DNA from 2 places in the Bradyrhizobium sp. YCK136 genome. Region 1 is predicted to be linked to the other one. Evidence: predicted binding sites of a transcription regulator. Region 1 holds the regulator's gene; the other holds the start of a gene.
What was found. The regulator PhoB, encoded in region 1, activates phosphate uptake and scavenging genes when phosphate is short. The targets are predictions, from matches to a motif close to TGTCATNNANCTGTCAT.
Positions count from the first base shown of each region.

Region 1 (7,153 bases):
TCGGTCGTCGTCCCGATCCGGCCCCGTCAGTCCCCTCGGCAGATGCGGTTCGATACGCGCCCATTGCCTGTCGTTCAGCCAAAACAAACCAGCGCGCATTCTCTCGCCCCCGAATCAACACGTAGGCAAGAGAATCACGTGGCGCTATTTAGGTACAGACCCTAAGCGCTGCTGTCCCGGACAGGGTGCCGGGATCTCAAAAGACCTCCGCTCCGGATCGGCCTCGTGCCGCATCCGGAGCGCAAGACCAACAACAAGCGTATATAACGGGTACAGGGGATCGGCGTGGCAGAGATGGCCGTTCAGAGCGATGTAATCGACGACGCCGGACCGTATGATCGCGCCAAGGCCTTGAGCGCGTTCAAGCTCGGCGACGTCACCTTCTACTGGATCACGCGGCTCTCCGCGATCTCGGTGCTGCTGATCCTTGGCGGCATCATCGTTTCGCTGATCGTCGGCGCTTTCCCGGCGATCAAGGAATACGGCTTCTCCTTCCTGTGGACGCAGCGCTGGGCGCCGTCGGCGGATCCGCCCGTGCTCGGCGCGCTCGGGCCGATGTACGGCACGCTCGTCACTTCCTTCATCGCGATGCTGATTGCCATTCCCGTTGGCCTCGGCATTGCGATCTTCCTCACCGAGCTCTGTCCGCAATGGCTGCGCCGCCCGATCGGCATGGCGATCGAGCTGCTCGCCGGCATTCCCTCGATCATCTACGGCATGTGGGGCTTCTTCGTGCTGGGCCCGTTCCTGGCCAACACCTTCCAGCCCTTCATGATCAAGATCTTCGACGGCGTTCCTGTCTTGGGCGCAATCTTCGCGGGTCCCCCGTCCTATCTCAGCCTGTTCAACGCCGCGCTGATCCTCGCCATCATGGTGCTGCCCTTCATCACCTCGATCTCGGTCGACGTGTTCAAGACGGTGCCGCCGGTGCTGAAGGAGGCCGCCTACGGCGTCGGCTGCACCACCTGGGAAGTCGTGCGCAGCGTGGTGATCCCCTACACCCGCGTCGGCGTCATTGGCGGCGTCATGCTGGCGCTGGGTCGCGCGCTCGGCGAGACCATGGCGGTGACGTTCATCATCGGCAACTCGTTCCGCATCTCCTCCTCGATCTTCGCGCCGGGCACCACGATCTCGGCGGCGATCGCATCCGAGTTCGCCGAGAGCGACGGCCTGCACCAGTCCGGCCTGATCCTGCTCGGCCTTCTGCTGTTCGTGCTGACGTTCTTCGTGCTCGCAGCGGCACGGCTGATGCTGATGCGGCTGGAAAAGAAGGCGGGGAACTAGCGCCATGAACCCGATCTATTCACGCCGCCGCCGCAAGGACATCGTCGTTCGCGGACTCTGCATCGCCGCCGCCGCCTTCGGCGTCACCTGGCTTGCGCTGATCCTGATCACGCTGCTTTACAACGGCATCGCCGGTCTGAACCTCGAGATTTTCGTGGCAGACACGCCGCCGCCGGGCTCGACCGAAGGCGGCCTGCGCAACGCCATCGCCGGTTCGATCATCATGACCGTGCTCGGCGTCGGCATTGGCGCGCCGCTCGGCCTGTTCGCCGGCACCTATCTCGCGGAGTACGGCCGCAACGACCGCCTGACCTCGGTGATCCGCTTCATCAACGACATCCTGCTCTCGGCGCCCTCGATCATCATCGGTCTGTTCATCTACGGCGCGGTGGTGGTGCCGATGCGCGGCTTCTCGGCGATCGCAGGCAGCCTCGCGCTCGCCGTCATCGTCATCCCGGTGGTGCTGCGCACGACCGAGGACATGCTGCTGCTGGTGCCGAACGCGCTGCGCGAGGCGGCGTCCGCGCTCGGCCTGCCGCGCTCGCTGGTGATCAAGCGGATCGCCTATCGTGCCGCCCGCTCCGGCCTCATCACCGGCGTGTTGCTAGCCACCGCCCGCGTCGCCGGCGAGACCGCGCCGCTGCTCTTCACCGCGCTGTCGAACCAGTTCTTCAGCCTTGGCCTGAACAAGACGATGGCGAACCTGCCGGTCACCATCAACAACTTCGTCCAGAGCCCCTACGCCTATTGGAAGCAGCTCGCCTGGAGCGGCGCGCTGCTGATCACGATTACCGTGCTTGCCCTGAATATTGGCGCGCGCATCCTTGGCGCCGAGAGGACCGCAAAATGAGTGAGCTTTCCGTATCGATGAGCGCGGCCGGTGGGCTGCCCCAGGCGCCGCTGCTGCCGGAAGCGCCGGCCAAGGTGACGGTGCGCAACCTCAACTTCTATTACGGCGAGCACCACGCGCTGAAGAACATCAACCTGACGCTCGGCACCAACCGCGTCACCGCGTTCATCGGCCCGTCCGGCTGCGGCAAGTCGACCCTGCTGCGCATCTTCAACCGGATGTACGACCTCTATCCGGGGCAGCGCGCCACCGGCCAGCTCATGCTCGACCAGACCAACATCCTCGACGGCAAGCTCGACCTCAACCTGCTGCGCGCCCGCGTCGGCATGGTGTTCCAGAAGCCGACGCCGTTCCCGATGACGATCTACGAGAACATCGCCTTCGGCATCCGCCTCTACGAGAAGATCTCGAAGTCCGAGATGGACGACCGCGTCGAGAAGGCGCTGCGCGGCGGCGCGCTTTGGAACGAGGTCAAGGACAAGCTCAACGCCTCCGGCCTGTCGCTCTCCGGCGGCCAGCAGCAGCGCCTCTGCATCGCCCGCACCGTCGCGGTGCGGCCCGAGGTGATCCTGTTCGACGAGCCCTGCTCGGCGCTCGACCCGATCTCGACCGCCAAGGTCGAGGAGCTGATTCAGGAACTGTCCGAGAACTACACGATCGCGATCGTCACCCACAACATGCAGCAGGCGGCGCGCGTCTCCGACAAGACCGCGTTCATGTATCTCGGCGAGCTGATCGAGTTCGACGACACCAGCAAGATCTTCACGTCGCCGAGCGACCGGCGCACGCAGGATTACATCACCGGCCGGTTCGGCTGAGGAGACGGGACATGGGTTCTGAACATACCGCAAAGGCCTTCGACACCGACCTCCAGGAGCTCACCCGGCTCGTCGCCGAGATGGGCGGGATCGCCGAGCGCATGATCGTCGATTCCGTCGACGCGCTGATCCGCCGAGACGTCGCGCTCGGCCAGCGCGTCGTCGCCACCGACACCGAGCTCGACGCGCTGCAGAAGCGCATCGAGGAGCGCGCCGTGCTCACCATCGCCCGCCGCCAGCCGATGGCGGTCGATCTGCGCGAGATCGTCGGCGCCATGCGCGTTGCGACCGATCTCGAGCGCATCGGCGACCTCGCCAAGAACATGGGCAAGCGCGTCGCGGCGCTGGAGACGGATTTTCATCCGCTCAAGCTGTTCCGCGGCCTCGAGCACATGACCGACCTCGTGCAGCAGCAGGTCAAGTCGGTGCTGGACGCCTATGCCGCGCATGATCTGCCGGCGGCGATGGCGGTGTGGAAGGGCGATGAGGAAGTCGACGCCATCTGCACCTCGCTGTTCCGCGAGCTCCTCACCTACATGATGGAGGATCCGCGCAACATCTCGTTCTGCATCCATCTGATGTTCTGCGCAAAGAACATCGAGCGGATCGGCGACCACGCCACCAACATCGCCGAGACCGTGTTCTACATGATCGAGGGCCAGGCGATCACCGACAAGCGACCGAAGGGCGACATGACGACCTTCGCCACGACGGTCCCGAATACCTGAAGACTTAAGGAGCGACGACACCATGGGCGCACGCATTATGGTGGTTGAGGACGAGGAAGCTCTCACCGAGCTTCTCCGCTACAACCTCGAAGGCGACGGCTATGATGTGGAGACGGTGATGCGCGGCGACGACGCCGACACCCGCCTCAAGGAACACATCCCCGATCTGATCGTACTCGACTGGATGCTGCCGGGCCTGTCGGGCATCGAGCTGTGCCGCCGGCTGCGGACCCGGCCCGAGACCAAGCAGCTCCCGATCATCATGCTCACCGCGCGCGGCGAGGAGAGCGAGCGGGTGCGGGGTCTTGCGACCGGCGCCGACGACTACATCGTCAAGCCGTTCTCGGTGCCGGAGCTCCTGGCGCGCGTGAAGGGCCTGCTGCGGCGCGCAAGCCCGGAGCGGCTCGCCACGGTGCTGGCCTATGGCGACATCGAGCTCGATCGCGACAAGCGCCGCGTCGCGCGCTCGGGCCGGCCGATCGACCTCGGCCCGACCGAATATCGCCTCTTGGAGTTCTTCCTGGAGCATCCCGGCCGCGTGTTCTCGCGCGAGCAGCTGCTCGACAGCGTCTGGGGCCGCGACATCTACATCGACGAGCGCACCGTCGACGTCCACATCGGCCGCCTGCGCAAGCTGCTCAATCTCGGCCGCGAGCAGGATCCCATCCGCACCGTCCGCGGCGCCGGCTACGCGCTGGATGATCGCTTTGCGAAGGCGGAGCAGACGTAGGGTTTGCAGGCGTTGGTTTAGCGGGCTACAGCCACACTCTCAGTGTCGTCTCGGACAAGCGTAAGCGCAGATCCGGGACCCATAATCACAGGGCGTGGTTGTCGCGCGAAGAAGGTAACTCCGAGTCCCCGTAGCCACATCTTGCGGTGGTTATGGGTCCCGGATCTGCGCGCGCTTCAGGCGCGCTTGTCCGGGACGACATCGAGTTTGTTGGGCCGTCAACGCGTGACGGCCGTCACTCGATTTCAGAACAAACTCACCGCGAGGGCTTCGCCGGTGCGCGCCGGCGATCCGCGGCGGGCTGATATGCCACGCGCGAGTGCTGCGCGCAGTAGGGCAGGCCCGACAGCGCCCTGCCGCCGCAGAAGAAGAAATCCGGGCTCGAGGGATCGCCGACCGGCCAGTGGCAGGTCGCCTCGTTCAGCTCCAGCAGCGACAGCCGCTGGCTCATCGGCACCACGTTGTCGTAGGTGACCGGTTCGGCCTCCACCTCGACCTCGAAGGCCTGCGCCAGCGCGGTGTTGCCGCGCGCAATGGGGCGGCTCACCCGCATCATGTGCTGCGCGGGGCGCGCCTTGCGCGGCCGCGGAGCCGCCGATGAGGGGCTCTTGGCGCGGCCGGATAGGCCGAGCCTGTGTACCTTGCCGATCACGGCATTGCGGGTCACGTTCCCGAGCTCGGCTGCGATCTGGCTGGCCGACAATCCGGCCTCCCAGAGCTTTTTCAACTGCTCGACGCGATCGTCGGACCAGGTCAAAACCGTCATTGCACCCTTTCCCTCGCCGTGCGGCTGCCATCCTGGCGCCTCGCGGCGAATGCCTAAGCCTCGAAAAACCCGTGCCGTCAGAATCCCTTAAGGCTCGCCGGGCGCGCCGATAACGCCCGAACGTCTACGCCGGTACATGAGGACTTAGAGGATCAGAAACACTGCACGAGATGTCGTATCTGACAAGCCAAACGCTACAATATGGCGTGACTCACGCGCAAGAGTCCGCCGACTCGCTTCCACATGTTCCGTGGCGAAAACCCCGCAATTTCGGCTCCGCAAGACTACGGATTCAGCGTTTCGCGAGGCTTTCGGGCGGCATTGACACCGGTTTCACCAGGCATAAGATAGTGTCACGTGCCGCCCTTAAAAGGCGGCACGTTTCGTTTTCCGGGCCGGTCAATGGTGCGCTGCATGAGCGTGTTCAGGCCGTCCGCAACATCAAGTGATCGTCATGACTAACAGCGCAGCGCCGCATTTGCTTCCCGTTTTCGCCAGATCCGACCTCGGTTTCGAGCGCGGCGAAGGTTGCTGGCTGATTGCGACCAATGGCGATCGCTATCTCGATTTTACCTCCGGCGTCGCCGTGAACGCGCTCGGCCACGCCCATCCCGCGCTGGTCAAGGCGCTGCAGGAGCAGGCCACAAAACTCTGGCACATGTCGAACCTGTTCCAGAGTCCGGACGGCGAGAAGCTCGCGACGCGCCTCTGCAATGAAAGCTTCGCGGACTTCGTGTTCTTCTGCAATTCCGGCGCCGAGGCGCTGGAAGGTGTGATCAAGCTGGTCCGCCATCATCACTTCTCCAAGGGTCATCCGGAACGTTACCGCATCATCACCTTCGAAGGCGCCTTCCACGGCCGCACGCTGGCGACGCTGGCTGCGACGGGATCTGCAAAATATCTCGAAGGGTTTGGTCCGCCGATGGATGGCTTCGACCAGGTCCCGCATGGCGACATCGAGGCCGTGAAGAAGGCAATCGGTCCGCAGACCGCCGGCATCCTGATCGAGCCGATTCAGGGCGAGGGCGGCGTGCGTTCCGCAACACCTGCGTTCCTCCAGGCATTGCGCCAGCTCTGCGACGAGAAGGGCCTGCTGCTCGCCTTCGACGAGGTGCAGACCGGCATGGGCCGCACCGGCGATCTGTTCGCGCATCGGCGTACCGGCGTCACACCTGACGTGATGTCGCTGGCCAAGGCGCTCGGCGGCGGCTTCCCGATCGGTGCGATCCTGGCCACCGCGGACGCGGCGGCCGGCATGGGTCCCGGCTCGCACGGCTCGACCTTCGGCGGCAATCCGCTCGCGGTCGCGGCGGCGAACGCCGTGCTCGACGTCATGCTGAAGCCTGGCTTCTTCGATCACGTGCAGAAGATGTCGCTGCTGCTCAAGCAGAAGCTCGCCTCCGTGATCGATCGTCATGGCGATGTCGTCAGCGAGGTGCGCGGCGAGGGCCTCCTGATCGGCATCAAGGCCGTGGTGCCATCAGGCGATCTCGTCGCGGCGCTGCGTAACGAGAAGCTGCTCACGGTCGGCGCCGGCGACAATGTCGTGCGTTTCCTGCCGCCCTTGATCGTCACCGAAGCCGAGATCGAGGACAGCGTCGGGCGGCTCGAACGCGCCTGCGCCGCGATCTCGTCCAGTCAGACCAAGCGGGCGGCAAGCTGATGAGCAAGTCGCCGAAGCACTTCCTCGATATCAACGAGCTCCCGCTGTCGGAGCTCAAGAGCATGCTCGATGCCTCCTCCGCCATGAAGGCGAAGCAGAAGGCGCATCAGCCGGTGAGGCCGCTCGAAGGCAAGACGCTGGCGATGATCTTCGAGCGCCCGTCGACCCGTACGCGGGTGTCGTTCGACGTCGCCATGCGCCAGCTCGGCGGCGAGCCCATCATGCTCACCGGCGCCGAGATGCAACTCGGCCGCGGCGAGACCATCGCCGACACCGCGCGCGTGCTGTCGCGCTATGTCGACGCCATCATGATC
Region 1 is NZ_CP172424.1:9,279,551-9,286,703, reverse strand. It holds one part of gene ACFLEY_RS45005 (IS5 family transposase) at 1-99, opposite strand, end outside; gene pstC (phosphate ABC transporter permease subunit PstC) at 295-1,284, shown strand; gene pstA (phosphate ABC transporter permease PstA) at 1,289-2,134, shown strand; gene pstB (phosphate ABC transporter ATP-binding protein PstB) at 2,131-2,952, shown strand; gene phoU (phosphate signaling complex protein PhoU) at 2,964-3,680, shown strand; gene phoB (phosphate regulon transcriptional regulator PhoB) at 3,703-4,410, shown strand; gene ACFLEY_RS44975 (GcrA family cell cycle regulator) at 4,667-5,176, opposite strand; gene ACFLEY_RS44970 (aspartate aminotransferase family protein) at 5,631-6,839, shown strand; gene argF (ornithine carbamoyltransferase) at 6,839-7,153, shown strand, end outside.

Region 2 (7,153 bases), 130 kb from region 1:
CGCACGCCTCGTCCTTCGAGACGGCCGCTTCCAGCGGTCTCCTCAGGATGAGGCTATGCAGCACCGTGCCCGTTGAAGCTGTTGCCGCGAATTCCGTCCTCATCCTGAGGAGCCCGCCAGGCGGGCGTCTCGAAGGATGCCCGCAGGAACCGCTCTCAAATGCTATTCCCCTGCCGTTCAAGGGAAGGCAAGAGGTGTCACCGCAACCCCGCCCGGCGGAATCCTTCCAGATAGTGCTCGCGATCGGCGTCACTGGCCCATGGCAGTTGCGTCTCGATCCAGTGCAGCGAGATGCCCGGCTGGGTGCGGCGGAGCTCGCCCAGCGCCATCTCCGCAAGCATCCCGTCGCCGGTCATGCCGGCGGAGACGGCGAGCACGCGATAGGCGCCGGTGAGGTCGCCGCGATGGCGGATCGCCTCGCGCGCGAGCGCGATGGCCTCGTCATAGCGCCGCTCGGTGAAGCGCGCATAGCCGGCGATACCGTGATAGATCGCCAGCGACGGGTCGCGCGGTGAGAGCCGGATCGCCCTCTGCGCCGCCTCGAACGAGTCCTTCGATCGCCCGGCATAGGACAGCGCCAGCGCGTAATAGCCCTGCGCCAGCGAGAAGTTCGGATTGAGCGCGAGCGCCTGCTCGAACTCGGACAGCGCGTCCGCAAGCCTGCGCGTCGAGAAGTAGACGCTGCCGAGCCCGGCATGCGCCCAGGCGTCCTCATGATCGCAACGCACCGCGGCCAGCGCGGCGGCTTCCGCTATTGGCGCCACCCTGGCCAGCTCGACCCAACCGAGATGCGCGCCGAACATGTGGTTCGCCGCCAGCACCGACAGCGCCTGGCCGTAATTCGGATCGATCCCGATCGCGCGCTCGAGCAGCGCCTGTGCGGCCTCGTGATCCTGCCGCGTCACGCGCCAGTAGTGCGACAGCGCGCGCATCAACAGATCCCAGGCGTCGAGGCTCGCGGGCGGCTTGCGATGGCTGCGAAAATTCTCCGCTGCGTGGATCTGCGGCTCGATCGCCGCGACGATCGCGTTGGTGATCTCGTCCTGCACGGCGAAGACTCGACGAGCTCGCGGTCATAGCGTTCGGCCCAGAGATGGCTGCCTGACGCCGCGTCGTTGAGCTGGGCGGTGATGCGCACCCGGTTGTGCGCCTTGCGCACGCTGCCTTCGACGATGTAGCGGACGCCGAGCTCCTCGGCGATCTGCCTGATGTGGACCGCGCGTCCCTTGTAGATGAAGGACGAGTTGCGGGCGATCACCATGAACCAGCGCTGCTTCGACAGGGCGGTGAGGATGTCCTCGCAGATCCCGTCACCGAAATAGTCCTGTTCGGGATCGCCGCTCATGTTCTCGAAGGCGAGCACCGCGATCGCCGGGCGGTCCGCAACAGTGCGTGCCGGGGCCGCGGCGGGTTCCGCAGGCGCCAGTGTGACTGCCACATCTTCCCGGACCTCGCCGACGAACCGAAAGCCCTTGCGCGGGATCGTCTTGATCAGCCGCTGAGTCGCGCCGTCGTCGCCGAGCGCCTTGCGCGCGGCATTGATCCGGCTGTTCAGGGCGGAATCCGAGACGATCCGGTCACTCCAGATCTGGCTGATCAGGTCATCCTTGCTGACCACTCGGGCCCGCTGCGCCACGAGGTAAAGCAGGAGATCGAACACCTGGGGCTGCAACGGCACGGCGACCCCGGCGCAGGTCAGTTCGCGCAGGTCGCCGTCGAGCACGTTGTTTTCAAAGCAAAATCGCACGTTTCTGTCGTCTCAAGCAAAAATCAAAGTCGTCTCAGGCGAAAATCAACCGTCCGCAAAAGCCATGGAACGTCCGATCCGGCATGGTGCGAAGACCAAACAGTGCCGATGCCTCGGCACAACGGAGCTTTCCATGTCCCAAATTGATCACCAGGTTCATTCGATCGGCCCGGAGGTTACGGGCTCTCGCATTTTCAAGTTCATCGCCTTTCTGTACGGAATTGCGGCGTATCTCGTGTTTTTCGTCACCATTCTCTACGCTATCGGCTTCGTGATGGGGCTGGTGGTGCCGAAGACCATCGACACCGGAACCGACACGTCGACGGCTGAGGCCGTCATCATCAACCTGCTCCTGATGGCGCTGTTCGCCGTCCAGCACAGCGTGATGGCGCGCCAGCGCTTCAAGACGTGGTGGACGCAGTTCGTCTCCAAACCGATCGTGCGCAGCACCTATGTGTTGTTCGCGAGTCTGTCATTGCTGCTCCTGTTCTGGCAGTGGCGTCCGCTGCCGACGGTCATATGGGAGGTCGAGGACCCGGATCTCGCCGTGACGCTGGTCACGGTGTCCTTCGCAGGCTGGGTGCTGGTGTTCACCTCGACCTTCATCATCAACCATTTCGAATTGTTCGGATTGCATCAGGTGACCAACCATCTCGTCGGCAAGGAAGCGACGCCGCCGCGTTTCAAGACGCCGCTGCTCTACAAGTTTGTCCGTCATCCGATCTATCTCGGCTTCATCGTCGCGTTCTGGGCGGCTCCGGTCATGACCGCGGGACATCTGCTGTTTGCGGCCGTGACCACGATCTACATCTTCGTCGGCATCGCGCTGGAGGAGCGCGACCTCATTGATCTTGACGCGGTGCGCATCACCGAGGGCGCGCAGCACGTCGAGACCTTCGCCAAGACGCCGCTCAGCCAGCGCAAATATTGCAGGAAGTGCGGCGGCCATCTCATGACCAATCACCCGCCGCTCGGTTTGACCGACGTCTTCACCGCCACCATCCCCACCCTGGCGTTCACGCCCGGCGTCCACGTCAACTACGCCGAGACGGTGCTGCCGATGCGCGACGGCCTGCCCAAGCTGAAGGACTTCCCCGCCGAGTTCGGCGGCAGCGGCGAGATGATGCAGGAGTAGCAGGCGCTGCTCTTCCTCCTCCTCTTGCGGGGGGAAGAGCGGGCTGCATCTCAGCCGTTCTCCACCAGAAACTCCACCCGCTCGGCGGCAAAGCGCGAATGCTTCGTCACCAGCGGCTTGCCGTCGAGACCGTGGTCGGTGGCATCGACCACGAGGATCGGCCGTCCCAGCGGCAGATCGAGCCGTGCAGCGTCGGTCGCGTCGACGATGCCGGCGGTGATCCGGGTCGCGCCGCGGCGATAGTCGCGGACGCCGAAGTGTTCGAGCAGTTTCGTCATCGAGCGCGTTGCCGCAAACACGCTGCCCGCGCCCGGAAACAACTCCGCCGACAGCCACGTCGTGGAGACGCAGATCGGGGTGCGGTCGGCGAGGCGTATCGCCTCGATCCGCACCAGCGGGGCGCCGACCTTCAGGCCCAGCTCGCGCGCCAGTTCGCGCGTCGCGACGTCGTCGGACGCCTCGATCAACTGCCCGCGCGGCTCACGGCCGCCGGCGCCGACGATCTCCGAGAAGCGCGTGCGCGAGCGCAGCGGATAGGCGATGCGCTGCGCCTCGACATAGGTGCCGCTGCCACGTTCGGCGCGCACCAGTCCGCGCTCGGCAAGGGCTGCCAGCGCCCGCCGCACGGTGTGGCGATTCACGCGATAGGTCTCGGCGATCTCCATCTCGCCCGGCAGCTTGTCGCCGGCGGCGAAACGGCCGTCGGCGATGCCGCGCTCGATGCCGTCGGCAACGAGGCGCCATAGCGCGACGCCCGTGGAGGCGGTGTCCTGCATGCTCATATCGCCGGTCAGCCTAGCCCGAAAATCACACGCTTGTCACGAAACAGTCATGGCGCTTCCGTATGAAGTTGTCTACTATCATAGACAACTTGAGTTCGGCAAGTTCGGTGGATCGGGTGACGCAGCACAACAATCAGCAAGCCCAGCGCAAGGCCGCGATGGCCGTGCTGGCGCACGCGGAGGCGGGCGAGATCGCCGCTCGCCTCCGCGCTTTCGCCCTCCCGGCCCATCAGGATCTGCGCGCGCCGGAAAACGGCCTCGTCATGCTGCGCGGCCGGGTCGGCGGCGACGGCGCCCCGTTCAACCTCGGCGAAGCCACGGTGTCGCGTGCCGCCGTGCGGCTCGCGAGCGGCGAGGTCGGCTTCGGCTACACGCTCGGACGCGACGGTGAGAAGGCGCGGCTGATCGCGCTGTGCGATGCGCTGGTGCAGTCGCGGGATTTTTCCGCATCGGTCGAGCGGGACGTTATCGCACCGTTGCGCGAGCAGCTTACGATCCGGCGCAAGCAGGCGGCGGCCGAGACCGCCGCGACGAAGGTTGATTTCTACACCATGGTGCGCGGTGAGGGGTGAGATCATGACCACGATTGCGGAACTGCCGCCGGGGTTCGCCGACAAGGTGCTGTCGGCGCAATCGACCTTTCGCTCTGTCATGGACGCGATGGCGCGGCCGGGTTCGGTCCAGCGCATCGTGCCGATGGCGGGCACACCCGGGCCGATGATGCGCGGCGCCGCCGCGATCGCGCTGACGCTGTTCGACCACGACACGCCGCTCTGGCTCGATGCGCGGATGTCGGAAAGCTCGCACGTCGTGAAATGGCTCAAGTTCCACACCGGCGCGCCGGTCATTCAGGATTCCTCGATCGCGAGCTTTGCCCTGATCAGCGATGGCGCCTTGCTTCCGGCGCTCGAGCGCTTCGCGCTCGGCACCAGCGAATACCCGGACCGGTCGACCACGTTGATCCTCCAGGTCGATAGCCTTGACGCAGGGCGGGGCTTCGAGCTGCGCGGCCCCGGCATCGACGGCGTCGCGACGCTCCGGGCCTCGATCAAGCCCGCCGACCTGTTCGAGCGGCTGCGTGTCAACGAGACGCTGTTTCCGCGCGGCATCGACGTGGTGCTGGTCGCCGATGACGCCGTGGTTGCGATCCCGCGCACCACGCGCGTTGCGAACAAGGGAAGTGAATAGCATGTATGTCGCAGTCAAAGGCGGCGAACGCGCCATCGAGAACGCCCATCGGCTGCTCGCCAATGCGCGGCGCGGCGATCAAAGCGTGCCGGAAGTCACGCTCGACCAGATCTCGGAGCAGCTTGGTCTGGCCGTGGACCGCGTCATGAGCGAAGGCTCGCTTTATGACCGTGAGCTCGCGGCGCTCGCGATCAAGCAGGCGCGGGGCGATCTGATCGAGGCGATTTTCCTGGTTCGCGCCTTCCGCGCCACCCTGCCGCGCTTCGGCGCGAGTGAGCCGGTCGACACCGGCGCCATGCGGGTGCAGCGGCGGGTGTCCTCGACCTTCAAGGACATTCCCGGCGGCCAGATCCTCGGGCCGACCTTCGACTATACGCACCGCCTGCTCGATCCCTCGCTCGCGGAGGGATTTGTGCCGGACGCGCCGGCGACGGCCGAAGCCTCGACCGCGCCGACGCCGCGCGTGACCGATATCCTGGGCCGCGATGGGCTGATCGAATCCTCGCCGCAGGCCGAGGCCGGCGCCAGCGTCGGCGATCTCACGCGCGAGCCGCTGAACTTCCCGGCCGACCGCGACCTGCGCCTGCAAAATCTCGCGCGCGGCGACGAAGGCTTCCTGCTGGCGATGGGCTATTCCACCCAGCGCGGCTATGGCCGCAACCACCCCTTTGCCGGCGAGATCCGCTTCGGCGAGGTCGAGGTCGAATTCCTCGCCGAGGATGTCGGCTTCGCCGTGCCGCTCGGCTCGATCGAGCTCACCGAGTGCCAGATGGTCAACCAGTTCAAGGGGTTCTGCCACGGAAGCACCCTGCTTCACCCGCGGCTATGGCCTCGCCTTTGGCCAGAGCGAGCGCAAGACCATGTCGATGGCGCTGGTCGATCGCGCGCTTCGTGCCCGCGAGCTCGGCGAAGAGGCGCTCGCGCCGGCGCAGGATGAAGAATTCGTGATGTCGCATTCGGACAATGTCCAGGCGACCGGCTTCGTCGAGCATCTGAAGCTGCCGCATTATGTCGACTTCCAGTCCGAGCTCGGCCTGCTGCGCAAGCTGCGTCAGGAGTTTGCCGAGGCCAATGCGCCCGATGCCATGAAGGAGGCCGCGGAATGAACGCGCCCGCCTACAATTTCGCCTATCTCGACGAACAGACCAAGCGGATGATCCGCCGCGCCATCCTGAAGGCGATCGCGATCCCAGGCTATCAGGTGCCGTTCGCCAGTCGCGAAATGCCGATGCCCTATGGCTGGGGCACCGGCGGCGTGCAGGTGACGGCGGCGATCCTCGGTCCTGAGGACGTGCTGAAGGTGATCGACCAGGGTTCCGACGACACCACCAACGCGATCTCGATCCGCAAGTTCTTCGCCAAGACCGCCGGCGTCGCCACCACGACGGCGACGGAGGAGGCGACCGTGATCCAGACCCGTCACCGCATCCCGGAGGCCGCGCTGAACGAGAACCAGGTGCTGGTCTATCAGGTGCCGATCCCGGAACCGCTGCGGTTCCTCGAGCCACGCGAGACCGAGACGCGGCGCATGCATGCGCTCGCCGAATACGGCCTGATGCATGTGAAGCTCTATGAGGACATCGCCCGCTTCGGCCACATCGCGACCGCCTACGCCTATCCGGTCAAGGTCAACGCGCGCTATGTGATGGACCCGTCGCCGACGCCGAAATTCGACAATCCCAAGATGGACAATTGCCCGGCGCTGCAATTGTTCGGCGCCGGCCGCGAGAAGCGCATCTACGCGATCCCGCCCTATACGCAAGTTGTGTCGCTCGATTTCGAGGATCACCCCTTTGAGCCGTATCGCTTCAACGCGCCTTGCGCGCTGTGCGGCGCGGATAACTCCTATCTCGACGAGATCGTCACCGACGACAAGGGCGGCCGCATGTTCGTCTGCTCCGACACCGATTATTGCGAGGGCCGTCAGGCCGCTGGCCATCACGGCAGCCTGAGCGCTGCGCCGTACAAGGAGAAGGCGCAGGAGACATCAAATGGCTGATCACGACATGCTGGACAACGATGAGCCGCTGCTGGTTGCGAATTCGCTCAGCAAGTCCTACGGCCGCATCGCCGCGTGCCGCGACGTGTCGTTCTCGCTCTATTCCGGCGAGGTACTGGCGATCGTCGGCGAATCCGGCTCGGGCAAGTCGACGCTGCTGCAACTGCTGTCGGGCCAGCTCGCGGCCAGCGGCGGGCACGTCACCTACCGGATGCGCGACGGCGTCACCCGCGATCTCGCCACGCTCGGCGAAGCCGAGCGGCGCTTCCTGTTCCGCACCGACTGGGGCTTCGTGCACCAGG
Region 2 is NZ_CP172424.1:9,145,866-9,153,018, reverse strand. It holds partial or broken gene ACFLEY_RS44330 (winged helix-turn-helix domain-containing protein) at 198-1,747, opposite strand; partial or broken gene mddA (methanethiol S-methyltransferase) at 1,881-2,600, shown strand; partial or broken gene ACFLEY_RS44320 (GFA family protein) at 2,601-2,882, shown strand; gene phnF (phosphonate metabolism transcriptional regulator PhnF) at 2,933-3,664, opposite strand; gene phnG (phosphonate C-P lyase system protein PhnG) at 3,772-4,236, shown strand; gene phnH (phosphonate C-P lyase system protein PhnH) at 4,241-4,852, shown strand; partial or broken gene ACFLEY_RS44300 (carbon-phosphorus lyase complex subunit PhnI) at 4,854-5,958, shown strand; gene ACFLEY_RS44295 (alpha-D-ribose 1-methylphosphonate 5-phosphate C-P-lyase PhnJ) at 5,955-6,851, shown strand; gene phnK (phosphonate C-P lyase system protein PhnK) at 6,844-7,153, shown strand, end outside.
Region 2: phnF (phosphonate metabolism transcriptional regulator PhnF) is a predicted target of PhoB. The motif match lies at 3,699-3,715, and genes of this name have one in related genera.